3 regions of the Pseudoalteromonas sp. Angola-30 genome follow, and region 1 is predicted to be linked to each of the others. Evidence: predicted binding sites of a transcription regulator. Region 1 holds the regulator's gene; each other region holds the start of a gene.
The links. The regulator sigma-54, encoded in region 1, starts transcription at its own class of promoters, with help from an activator protein. The targets are predictions, from matches to a motif close to GTTGGCACGNNNNTNGNNT.

Region 1 (3,665 bases):
AACATCGAAGTCGACATTAAAGCGCTAACAATGCGCTCTGAGCAGCCAGTGGTTGTCACTGGGCCTAATTTAAAAATTGTCGGTAAAGGCCTTGAAGCCGATTTAAAAACCGAAGTAATAAAACTAATTAACCATACGCGAACAATATATTATGACCAATAAACTCACTAAAATACTTATTATCCCATCGCTAATGCTTGCATTTAGCGCCTCTGCTGCTGAGCCTGCTGCTCAACCGCCAGCAAATCAAATTTCTATTAGTGCAGACCGTCAAGAAGGCCAACTTAAAGAAAACGTAGGTATTTTTGAAAAGAACGTCGAAATTGTGCATGGCAATCGCAAAATTACAGCCGACCGACTCGAAGTACATAAACGTGAAGACTTAGGGGATAACAAACAACTCCTTATTGCCACTGGCAGCCCAGCCTACTTCGAAGAAAAACAAGACGATGGTACCGTAATGAGCGCCAGTGCAAACGAAGTACGTTACGACGTAGCAAAGCGCTTTTTAACGCTTGTTGGCGATGCTGAAGTCGCACAAGCCGGTCAAAAAATTAATGCTAAAAGTATTACCTACGATATGCAGCAGCAGCTTATTAGCGCAGAAAAAGACGAAAACTCTACGGATCGTGTCCACACAATTTTAGTGCCTGTTGAAGCAAAAATTAAAGAAAAAACAGGTAACGAAGGTCAACCATGAGCACCTTAAAAGCAGAACTATTAGCAAAAAGCTATAAAGGCCGCCAAGTTGTAAAAAATGTAGGCCTTGAAGTAGAAGCCGGCAGCATTGTTGGCTTATTGGGCCCTAATGGCGCAGGTAAAACCACCACCTTTTACATGATTGTAGGGTTAGTACCTAGCGACAAAGGTAAAATTTCTATTGATGATAACGACATTACGTTATTACCTATGCACAGCCGCGCCCGCTTAGGCATTGGCTATTTGCCGCAAGAGTCATCAATATTTAGAAAGCTGACAGTTTATCAAAACCTAATGGCGATTTTAGAAACGCGTAAAGAGCTCAATAAAGCCGCGCGAGAAGAAACGCTTAACAACTTACTTGATGAATTTAGTATTCAGCATATTCGCGATAGCCAAGGTATGGCGCTTTCTGGTGGTGAACGCCGCCGTGTAGAAATTGCCAGAGCACTGGCAGCAAACCCTAAATTTATTTTATTGGATGAGCCTTTTGCTGGTGTTGATCCGATTTCAGTGTTAGATATAAAGAAAATAATAGAACATCTTAAAAACCGTGGCATTGGCGTATTAATTACCGATCACAATGTAAGAGAAACCCTTGATGTTTGTGAAAAAGCCTACATTGTTTCTCATGGGGAGCTAATTGCATCTGGCACCCCAGAACACGTATTAAATGACAAAACTGTACGCGATGTTTATTTAGGCGAGCAATTTAGGCTGTAACATTTAAGCCACACCTACAAGCATCTGCTAATATTAATTATAACAACATAAAAGGATTGTTAGAGATACATGAGGCAATCATTACAGCTGCGCATGGGCCAGCAACTTACAATGACTCCACAATTGCAACAAGCGATTCGCTTGCTGCAGCTCAGTACATTGGATCTCCAGCAAGAAATACAAGAAGCACTTGATAGCAACCCGCTATTAGAAGTAGAAGAGCAAGATTACACGGAAGAGTCGGCTGGAAAAAATGAACAAAAAGCAGATACGGATGATGTAACCGTAAGCGCATCGGCTGACGATACAACTAGCGAGTACGAGCAAGACAGTGGCGAAGCTTTAAATAAAGACACCGTTAGCGATGATATGGCAATGGATGTAACCTGGGATGAGTACATGAGCGCAGCCCCTGCGGCATCCTCAGGCCCAATGCCGGAAGATGAGTCTATTTATCAAGGTGCCTCTACTGAAACGCTACATGAGTATTTAATGTGGCAGCTTCAGCTTACTCCTTTTAGCCCAACTGACGAAGCCATTGCTATTGCCATTGTAGAAGCTGTAGATGACTCGGGTATTTTAACGCTAAGTTGCGAAGAAATTTTAGAGAGCTTTAACCAAGAAAACGATGACGAAGTTGAAGTTGAACTTGATGAAATAGAAGCCGTTTTAAAGCGTATTCAGTTATTTGACCCTGTAGGTATAGCCGCGCGCAGTTTACAAGAGTGCTTGTGTATTCAGCTAAACCAGTTTGATAAAGACACCCCTTTTATAGAACAAACTAAAATGATCTTAACCGATCACATTGATCTATTAGCGGCACGCGACTATCGTACATTAATGAAAAAGACTAAGCTTAAAGAAGACGAGCTTAAAGAGGTCATGACCCTAATACATACCCTCAACCCAAAACCTGCAGATACAATAGTAAGGGAAGAGTCGGAGTATGTAATACCAGATGTATCGGTTAAAAAAATAAAAGGCCGCTGGGTGGTAGAGCTAAACCCAGATAGCATGCCAAAAATACGCGTAAATAGTCAGTACGCGGCTATGTCACGTACCGTAAAATCAAGTGGTGATAGCCAGTTTATTCGCTCTCACTTACAAGAAGCTAAATGGTTTATAAAAAGCCTTGAAAGCAGAAACGACACGCTGCTTAAGGTAACAAACTGTATTGTAAAACAGCAACAGGCATTTTTTGAACATGGCCCAGAAGCCATGAAGCCAATGGTTTTAAACGATGTTGCTGAAATGGTAGAAATGCATGAATCGACAATTTCGCGTGTTACTACGCAAAAATATATGCATACGCCACGTGGTATTTTTGAGCTTAAGTATTTTTTCTCAAGCCACGTAAGCACTGAAAACGGCGGCGAGTGTTCATCAACCGCAATACGTGCCCTAATTAAAAAGCTAATTGCCGCGGAAAACTCAGCTAAACCATTGAGTGATAGTAAAATTGCGGATATATTGGCAGAGCAAGGAATTAAAGTAGCTAGACGCACAATAGCAAAATACCGTGAATCGCTAGCTATTCCACCGTCAAATCAGAGAAAGAGTTTGATATAAGACGTAAAAAACAAAGAGGAAATGCTTATGCAACTAAACCTAACTGGTCGTCACGTAGAAGTAACTGATTCACTTAGAGACTATGTAAATAATAAATTTGCAAAGCTAGAAAGGCACTCAGATCATATTAGCAATGTGCATGTCATTCTCGATGTAGAAAAACTCAACCAAAAAGCAGAAGCGACTATTCATGTAAGTGGCGCAGATTTATTTGCCTCAACAGAGCACCAAGATATGTATGCCGCTATAGACTCGTTGATTGACAAGCTCGATCGTCAAGTCATAAAACATAAAGAGAAGCTTGCTAGACACTAATATTATGAAATTAAGTACATTAGTATGCCAGGACTGCAGCAAAGCTGCGGTCCTTTTTAGTAGTAAAAAAAGAATTTTAGAGTTTATCAGTGAGCTTGCTCATGAAAAGCTCCCCTACTTACCACAACAAGATATTCTTAATGCGCTGGCAAGCAGAGAAAAGCTAGGCAGTACTGGTATTGGCCGGGGGATCGCCATTCCTCATGGCAGAATGGGTGGCGTAGAAGAGCCGCTGGCTTTAGTACTTGTTAGCGACACACCTGTTAACTTTGATGCTATTGATAACTGCCCTGTTGATATTTTTGTTGCACTCATCGTACCAGATGGCGATAACCAACAGCACCTAAAGACTCTGGCAA
Region 2 (3,665 bases), on a different contig from region 1:
GTTTTTTTGGGGTTTAAAGAGGTGAAGTATGTCTATTTCGTTTAATGGTTTGGGCTCTGGCTTAGCCGTATCAGATATAGTTGATGCGCTAGTTAATGCTGAGCAAGCCCCTGCTGAAGCTCGTTTAAACACTCAAGAAAGCAATTTAACTACCGACATTTCTGCTGTAGGCGCTCTAAAGTCAGCTTTGGAACAAGTGCAAACAGCAATGGAAGCGTTAGGGGATGCAGATAACTATCAAAAGCGCAGTACGTCAGGCAATGATGATTTTGTCTCTATCAGTGCTGATGAAGACGCCCAACCAGGTAGTTATAATGTAAAAGTTGATGCATTAGCGCAAGCTCATAAATTGTCATCCCCTGCATTTTCGGCCGATGAAGCTATTGGAGCCGGTGTAATTACAATAGGTTCAGGTGAAAACAGTTTTTCTACTGTTTTATCGGCGACCAATACCTTAGAAGATTTACGCGACCAAATTAATAACGGCCCCTTTACGGGCAGCGATAGTAATGACTCGGTTGTGGCGACTATAGTAACCAGTGATGATGGCCAGCATTTAGTACTTACTAGTAAAGAAACTGGTGAAGACAATGCAATTACTATTACCGTACAAGATGACGATGGTAATAATACTGACACTGGTGGGCTTTCACGGTTAGCGTACGATGTTTCTGACGCAGATCCGCTAAACCATACTACAAACCTAACTGAAGTAAACGCTGCGCAAAATGCCCAAATAACGATTGATGGCACATTAACGGTATCAAGCAATACTAATGAGTTTAGTAATGTAATTGATGGCGTGGATATTACTGCTAAAAAATTACACGATGCGGACGACGATATTAGTGATATTTCTGTCACAGAAAACAACAACAATATCCAGTCAGGCTTAAATAACTTTATTTCCAGCTATAACGAATTACTTGAACTTAGTAATAACTTAGGCGCCTCAAGTGAAGATGGCGCTGGTGTAATGGCCGGTGACTCGTTACTTCGTGGAGTAATGGCTAAATTACGAGAGCAGATTACCGACTCTGTGGATTTAGGTAATGGCAATTCATTGTCACTTTCGCAATTAGGGGTAGAGTCGGATCGTTATGGCGTGCTCTCTCTAAATAGTGAAACATTAAATGAAAAGATTGATGAAGATGTCGATTTAGTTCAACAATTTTTTGTAGGTGATGACGAAGACGAGGGCGGTTTTGCGCAGTCTTTTGACGATTTAATGAACTTTTACACTGATACCGACGGTATTATCCAAAATCGTATAGACAGTAAAACAAATCAACTAGAAGATATCGATGATCAGCGTGAAAGCTTAACAAGTAAAATGGAGTCGTTATCTGACAGGTTATACGCTCAATATAACGCGATGGATTTACTAGTCGCGAGCCTTAACTCTACAAGTAGTTATGTGCAAGCGCAGCTTGAAAATATGCCTGGTGTGGTGAGTAACAATTCATAACCAGTAAAATTTGTTAGGCCTATAAAAAAACCGTTTTATAAACGGTTTTTTTTATGCTCAATTAAGTTTAAATAGCGCCGTGCGATACTTAGTTAAACTGATTTGTAGGCAGAGATAGCTTTACCTGTTTTTTTTTGCTTAATTATGGCTTTAGATGATTCATTTTTTACAGCATTTGCTTGTTTGCTAATGTTGTTTATGTTGGTTTGAACTGCCATAAGCTGCTCGGCGTTAGGCGGGTTATCGCTTTCGCACCAGCGCTTAAGCTCACTATTTAAAGTATCCATAATTGGCGTGGCGTCATCAGCTTTGTTGCTTTGCACTAATACTTCAATTTGGCTGAGTAATTGGTTGATGTACTCAGCTTTGCCTATTTGCTCTAAAGCCATTAGTTTATACCTCAGGAATACGCTGATCGACAGGAATGCTATCCCACCCTTCTTTAATTTCTTTAATAATGCCAGCTACCTCAGAAATAATCTCAATGTCATTATCTACATTTGCTTGCACAAGGCGCCTTTGGCAGTAGTCATAAAGTGCTAATAAATTATTTGAAATACTCGGGTCTTGTTCAACTTCTAGGTTTAGCGCATCTTGAAGTGCACCTAGTAGTAAAATACATGCTGAAAGGTTTTCGCCTTTTTTTTCTATTTCTTTTCGCTCAATAAACCCTTTAGTAGCGGCCAAACGACCAATTATGTTACTAAAAATAAGGTTAATTTGCTCATAGGGCGCCATTTCAGCGATGTTGCTGGCACGCACTTGAGAATATTTTTTTAATGAAACATGAGCCATGGGGAAATCCTAAATAAAAATGTGAAATCGTCTATACGAAATAAAAGCAATATTAATGCCAAGCATCTTGCGTTTATTTAGTTATCGGCATCGTTGCTTTCAACTTAAGCTAATTATAGTTTATATTTTTGACCAAAGTAATTTTATGGACTAAGTAAAAAACAAGACATGGCATTAGCTTTAAGTATTAAACAACAAAACAATACTTAAGTTTTAATTATTAAGTATTATTGTTTTATAGCGATGTCTATTTTTTGGCGTTTATGTCAAAAAACCGCCGCTATTACTTGCATCCATACAGATCTCGCTTACAATTTAGCTAATAAAATGAATTAGTGAAATTATGGCTCGCTAACTATGATCTTGATTTTAGATAATAATAATAACCGTGCAATAGGATTACATGCATCACTTACCTTTATTGGGGAAGCTGTGCAGTTGCTTGATGAAAATGACTTTGAAGAAGTATGTAGTAAGTATCAACAGCAAGAATGCATTGTTATTTTAGGCGCATTACAAAGCTTAGATCATGAAGGCTTAATTAAACGCTACCCAACCCTGCCTTTTTTACTCATTGGTGAAACACTCAAGCCATTATTAAGCATTGCTAATGTCGTGGGACTAATTTGTGAGCCGTTTAATCACGAAGTAACCACACAGTTATTACACGACTGCCAACAGTACCAACGTATGCTTCCTGGAAGTCACAAGCATCATAAACCACACAAAACATTTGATGGTTTAGTTGGGGAAACAGACGCAGTTAAAAACGTACGCTTTTTAATTGAGCAAGTGGCTAAAACCGATGCAAACGTGCTTATTTTAGGTGAGTCGGGTACAGGTAAAGAGGTGGTTGCGCGTAACGTCCATTTATTATCTAAACGCAATACTGGGCCGTTTGTACCAGTAAACTGTGGTGCCATACCTGGAGAGTTGCTAGAAAGCGAGTTATTCGGTCACGAAAAAGGGGCGTTTACCGGCGCTATTTCTGCACGTAAAGGGCGCTTTGAATTGGCTCAAGGCGGTACGCTATTTTTAGATGAAATTGGCGATATGCCGCTGCAAATGCAAGTTAAGCTATTGCGGGTATTACAAGAGCGCAGCTACGAGCGTGTAGGTGGCACCAAAGCTATTCAAGCAGATGTACGGGTGATTGCCGCTACTCATCGCAACCTTGAGGAAATGATTGAAAAGGGCAGCTTTAGGGAAGATTTATATTACCGTTTAAATGTGTTTCCTATTGAAAACCCGTCTCTTAATGAGCGTGCAGACGACATACCTTTATTACTTAAAGAGTTAATGCGCCGTGTGAATGAGCAAAGTGGTACGTCGGCTAAATTTACAGAGCGCGCGGTTGAGAGCCTAAAAGAGCATGCTTGGCCTGGTAATATTCGGGAGCTTG
Region 3 (3,665 bases), on a different contig from region 1:
CCTATTGATGGTTTTGCTGCGCTTAAAAAGCAATTAGTGCATAGATACTTAGGCTTTGGTATTGGTGTAAATATAGATGAACTGGTGATCACCAATGGCGCGCAAGAGGCGCTGGCTATCGCACTTAAGTGTGTTACTAAGCCCGGCGATGTGGTTGCAATTGAAACCCCCTGTTATCACGGCATTATTGAACTAATAGAGAGCTTAGGATTAAAGGCGCTTGAAATTCCGCTATGCCCCGACAATGGTATTTGGCTTAACGACTTAGCTCAAGCGCTTGAACAACATGATATAAAAGCATGCTTGTTTTCGACCGCCATAAATAACCCGGTTGGCAGCTTTATGAGCGATGAAAGCCGCATGCAAATGGTGGACTTAATAGAGTCACATAATGTTGTGCTTATAGAAGATGATGTGTACGGTGATCTGCACTTTACTGCCAAGCGTGGCACGCCCGCTTTAGCGTATTCAAAAAAGGGGCTTGTGATCAGCTGCGCCTCGTTTTCAAAAACGGCTGCACCAAGTTATCGAGTTGGTTGGTTAATAGCAGGCAAGTTTGCTGGACAAGCGCGCCGGCATAAGCGTGCATTAAGTTGCTCTGCCTCACTTATAAATCAGTGGACGCTTTCTGAATTTATAGCCAGTGGTGAGTATGACCGTAATTTAAAAGTACTTAGGCAGCGCTTACGTAATAACAAAGAGCGCATGCGGTGGTGCTTATTAAACGCGATGCCTAACAATACACGTATTAGTGACCCTAAAGGTGGGTGTGTTATTTGGCTTGATTTAGGCCAAGGGGTAGACAGTCAAAAGTTATTTTTACTGGCGTTAGAAGCTGGTATTAGCATAACCCCCGGACTTATTTTTTCAGCAAGTAATAAGTATAAAAGCTGTATTAGGCTAAGTTACGGAGTGCAGTGGAGCGAAAAAATAGAGCAGGCTATTACCACGTTAGGTGCGTTGGCTCACACGCTAAAAGAATAAAAAAGCAGCACCTAATATACAAGTGCTGCTAAAGGGATGTTAAATACGGTGCGGTGTATTAATTTTGTTTAATGGTAAATAACTCGTAGCCTTTTAGCTGTGGTAACTGCGCTACTAATTGCTCTTCTTGCTGTGCTATGTTGGCAAAGCTGTCGCATAAAGAGTTGGCACGCTTTTCAAGCGCACTGGCATGTAGCTCTACTTTTTCTTCTATTTGCGCGCCCATATTTTCCATGCGTTGCTCAAATGCATCCATATCTCCACCCGAACCAAGCAGCTCAGAGCCTAAAGCAACTAAAATACTGCCCATTGATTGCATAACGGCAGACTCAACCACGGTTTCTATTTGCTCCTCAAATTGGTGTTCAAAGTTTTCACCAAATTGATTAAAGCTTTGTTGGCCCATTACAAACGTACCTTGTTGATAAAAGGTGTTTTCTACTTCAAGTCTTATATCGTCCATCAGGCCAGATAAGTCATCAAGGCCATCAATATTAAATGCGTTGGCTACTTCCTCTAATGCTACACCGGCTATTTTTACTCCGTCTAGGGCAATATTAGCGACCTCAGGTAGCTGCGTACGTAAGTTGTCAGAATACTGGGTAAGCGCTTGGCGTTGCTCGCTGTTAATAGATACTTGTTCGCCATTTATAGTTAAGTTGCCATTGCTGTTAAAGCGCATGAATTGATTAGATGCGGTAAAAATTTCTAATTCGCTAGGTTTAATGCGTACATCGTTTTTAAACTCTACATTACACTGCTCATTGCTAAACGAAATGCCCGCATTGTTATCGTTATGTGCCATTGCAGCGGGTGTACAAATTAAAGCGCTTACTAATAGTAAATTTTTCATGTTTATTCTCTAATAATTGTTGATGACAGCTAAGTATTAACAAGTTTGGTGCCATTATTTATTTTTATTTTAAAACAGTAGGTTATGAAATTTGTGTGTTTTTAATGATTTTTAATTTTGATAAATAAACTACTTTTTAGTCAAAAACACTAAAAATAAATAAATGATAAATTTTATTTGTCGAAACGATAAAAAACTCTCACTTTCCACTTTCTTAATTTAGCGCTATTTATTCACAATATTGACATGAAGGCTATTTACGATAGTCACGTGGCTTTATTTTGGTGCTAATTTGTTCGTATTTTAGCGCTAAACATTTTTTTAATTTACCAAGTGCAGGAATAAACCTGAGTTGGTCTCAAACACTTTATGGAGTGGGTTGTGGGTAAGACATTTAGTTACGATGCGCTAGATGATGATTTTGTTGAAGACGAGTACGAAATGGTCGGGCGTAATCAGCATGACAAAAAAAAGCAAAAGGTGAAAAAGAAGTTGGAAGATTACCTTGAGCAAAAACGTTTGCGTAAAAATCTAGGTGAAGACGACTTAAACGATTACATAGACTAAATTGTGCTAGTTAAAATAATGCGCCTTTTTATTAGGGTTTGAATGTGCGTTTACGCATGTTTAAAGGCTAAATATTGGCAATAAAGAGGCTTTATGCCTCTTTATTACTTATTGTGTACTTAATTTAGCGAGTGCTTGTTGAATAGTGGTTTCTAGCTTTTCTGGTTTTGTAAAAGGCGCATAGCGCTTGATAGGTGTGCCATCGGGCGCTATCAAAAACTTAGTGAAGTTCCACTTTATTTTGCGTGTTAAAAAGCCGGGTAAGGCCGATTTTAAATACCTAAATACAGGGTGGGCGTGACGACCGTTTACATCCACTTTAGCGGCCATTAAAAAGCTTACCCCGTAATTGATTAAGCAACCTTGTTGTATTTGCGTTGCGTCGCCTGGCTCTTGCTGACCAAATTGATTACATGGAAAACCAATAATAACCAATCCGCTTTTCGCGTACTTACTATGAAGAGTTTGTAGCGACTCGTACTGCTTAGTAAAACCACACTCACTTGCGGTATTAACAATAAGCACAACCTTGCCTTCAAAGTCGCTAAAATTAATTGTTTTACCGTCTAACGCAGTAGCCGTTAATTGATGAAATTCATGCATGATGGATGCTTTTTTATTGTTGTTAGCTACATTCTACCCGCTGTAGCGCGTTACTAAAAGTATAAAATTTAGGCGTGTTAATACCGCGCTTAACTATGCGCTAATGGGTTGGCTGTTATTTAGGGCGTGTTGAACTTTGCGGATTGAAATTTGTTCAACCTAGGGGCGATCAAATCGCGGCGCGAGGTTTGTAACCTAGTGGGCTAAGTAAAAACCGAGCAACAAAGAGTTTATCGCCCCTAGGCAGAACCCAAAGGGCAGCGCATGTTTGGCATTTATGCTACGTTATCGCCTATTTATGGGGAATAACCACACTTCACAGGCTCTGCCTTGCCTAAAAACCAAACATACTGCTGCAAATTCAAACGCCAAAGGTCAACACGCCCTAGTTTAAAATTAAAAATAACCCCATACTGGCAAGCGTTGTGTAATAAATATTATGTGTTTTATAGGCAACAATAATGGCAACGATGGCTGCGCTTAAATAAGGGTTGTGCCAGTTTAGGTTGAGCCCGTCTTCATTTATAAAAATAATGGGTACCCAAATAGCGGTTAGTACAGCGGGTGCGCTAAAGCTTAAAAACTGCTGCATTTTAGGGCCCACTTTAAAACCAAGGCGTTGATGTAAAAATAAGTAACGAGTAAAAAAGGTAATACA

Region 2: fliS (flagellar export chaperone FliS) is a predicted target of sigma-54. The motif match lies at 2,308-2,326, and genes of this name have one in related genera.
Region 3: PSH54_RS17130 (YggN family protein) is a predicted target of sigma-54. The motif match lies at 1,875-1,893, and genes of this name have one in related genera.

The regions. Positions count from the first base shown of each region.
Region 1 is NZ_JAQREI010000005.1:62,824-66,488, reverse strand. It holds gene lptC (LPS export ABC transporter periplasmic protein LptC) at 1-162, shown strand, start outside; gene lptA (lipopolysaccharide transport periplasmic protein LptA) at 152-700, shown strand; gene lptB (LPS export ABC transporter ATP-binding protein) at 697-1,422, shown strand; gene PSH54_RS08865 (RNA polymerase factor sigma-54) at 1,492-2,991, shown strand; gene hpf (ribosome hibernation promoting factor) at 3,019-3,306, shown strand; gene PSH54_RS08855 (PTS sugar transporter subunit IIA) at 3,311-3,665, shown strand, end outside.
Region 2 is NZ_JAQREI010000012.1:24,868-28,532, forward strand. It holds gene fliD (flagellar filament capping protein FliD) at 29-1,468, shown strand; gene PSH54_RS14390 (hypothetical protein) at 1,561-1,857, opposite strand; gene fliS (flagellar export chaperone FliS) at 1,862-2,263, opposite strand; gene PSH54_RS14400 (sigma-54 dependent transcriptional regulator) at 2,621-3,665, shown strand, end outside.
Region 3 is NZ_JAQREI010000017.1:74,272-77,936, reverse strand. It holds gene PSH54_RS17135 (aminotransferase-like domain-containing protein) at 1-984, shown strand, start outside; gene PSH54_RS17130 (YggN family protein) at 1,043-1,837, opposite strand; gene PSH54_RS17125 (PA3496 family putative envelope integrity protein) at 2,219-2,404, shown strand; gene PSH54_RS17120 (glutathione peroxidase) at 2,513-3,007, opposite strand; gene PSH54_RS17115 (AzlD domain-containing protein) at 3,393-3,665, opposite strand, start outside.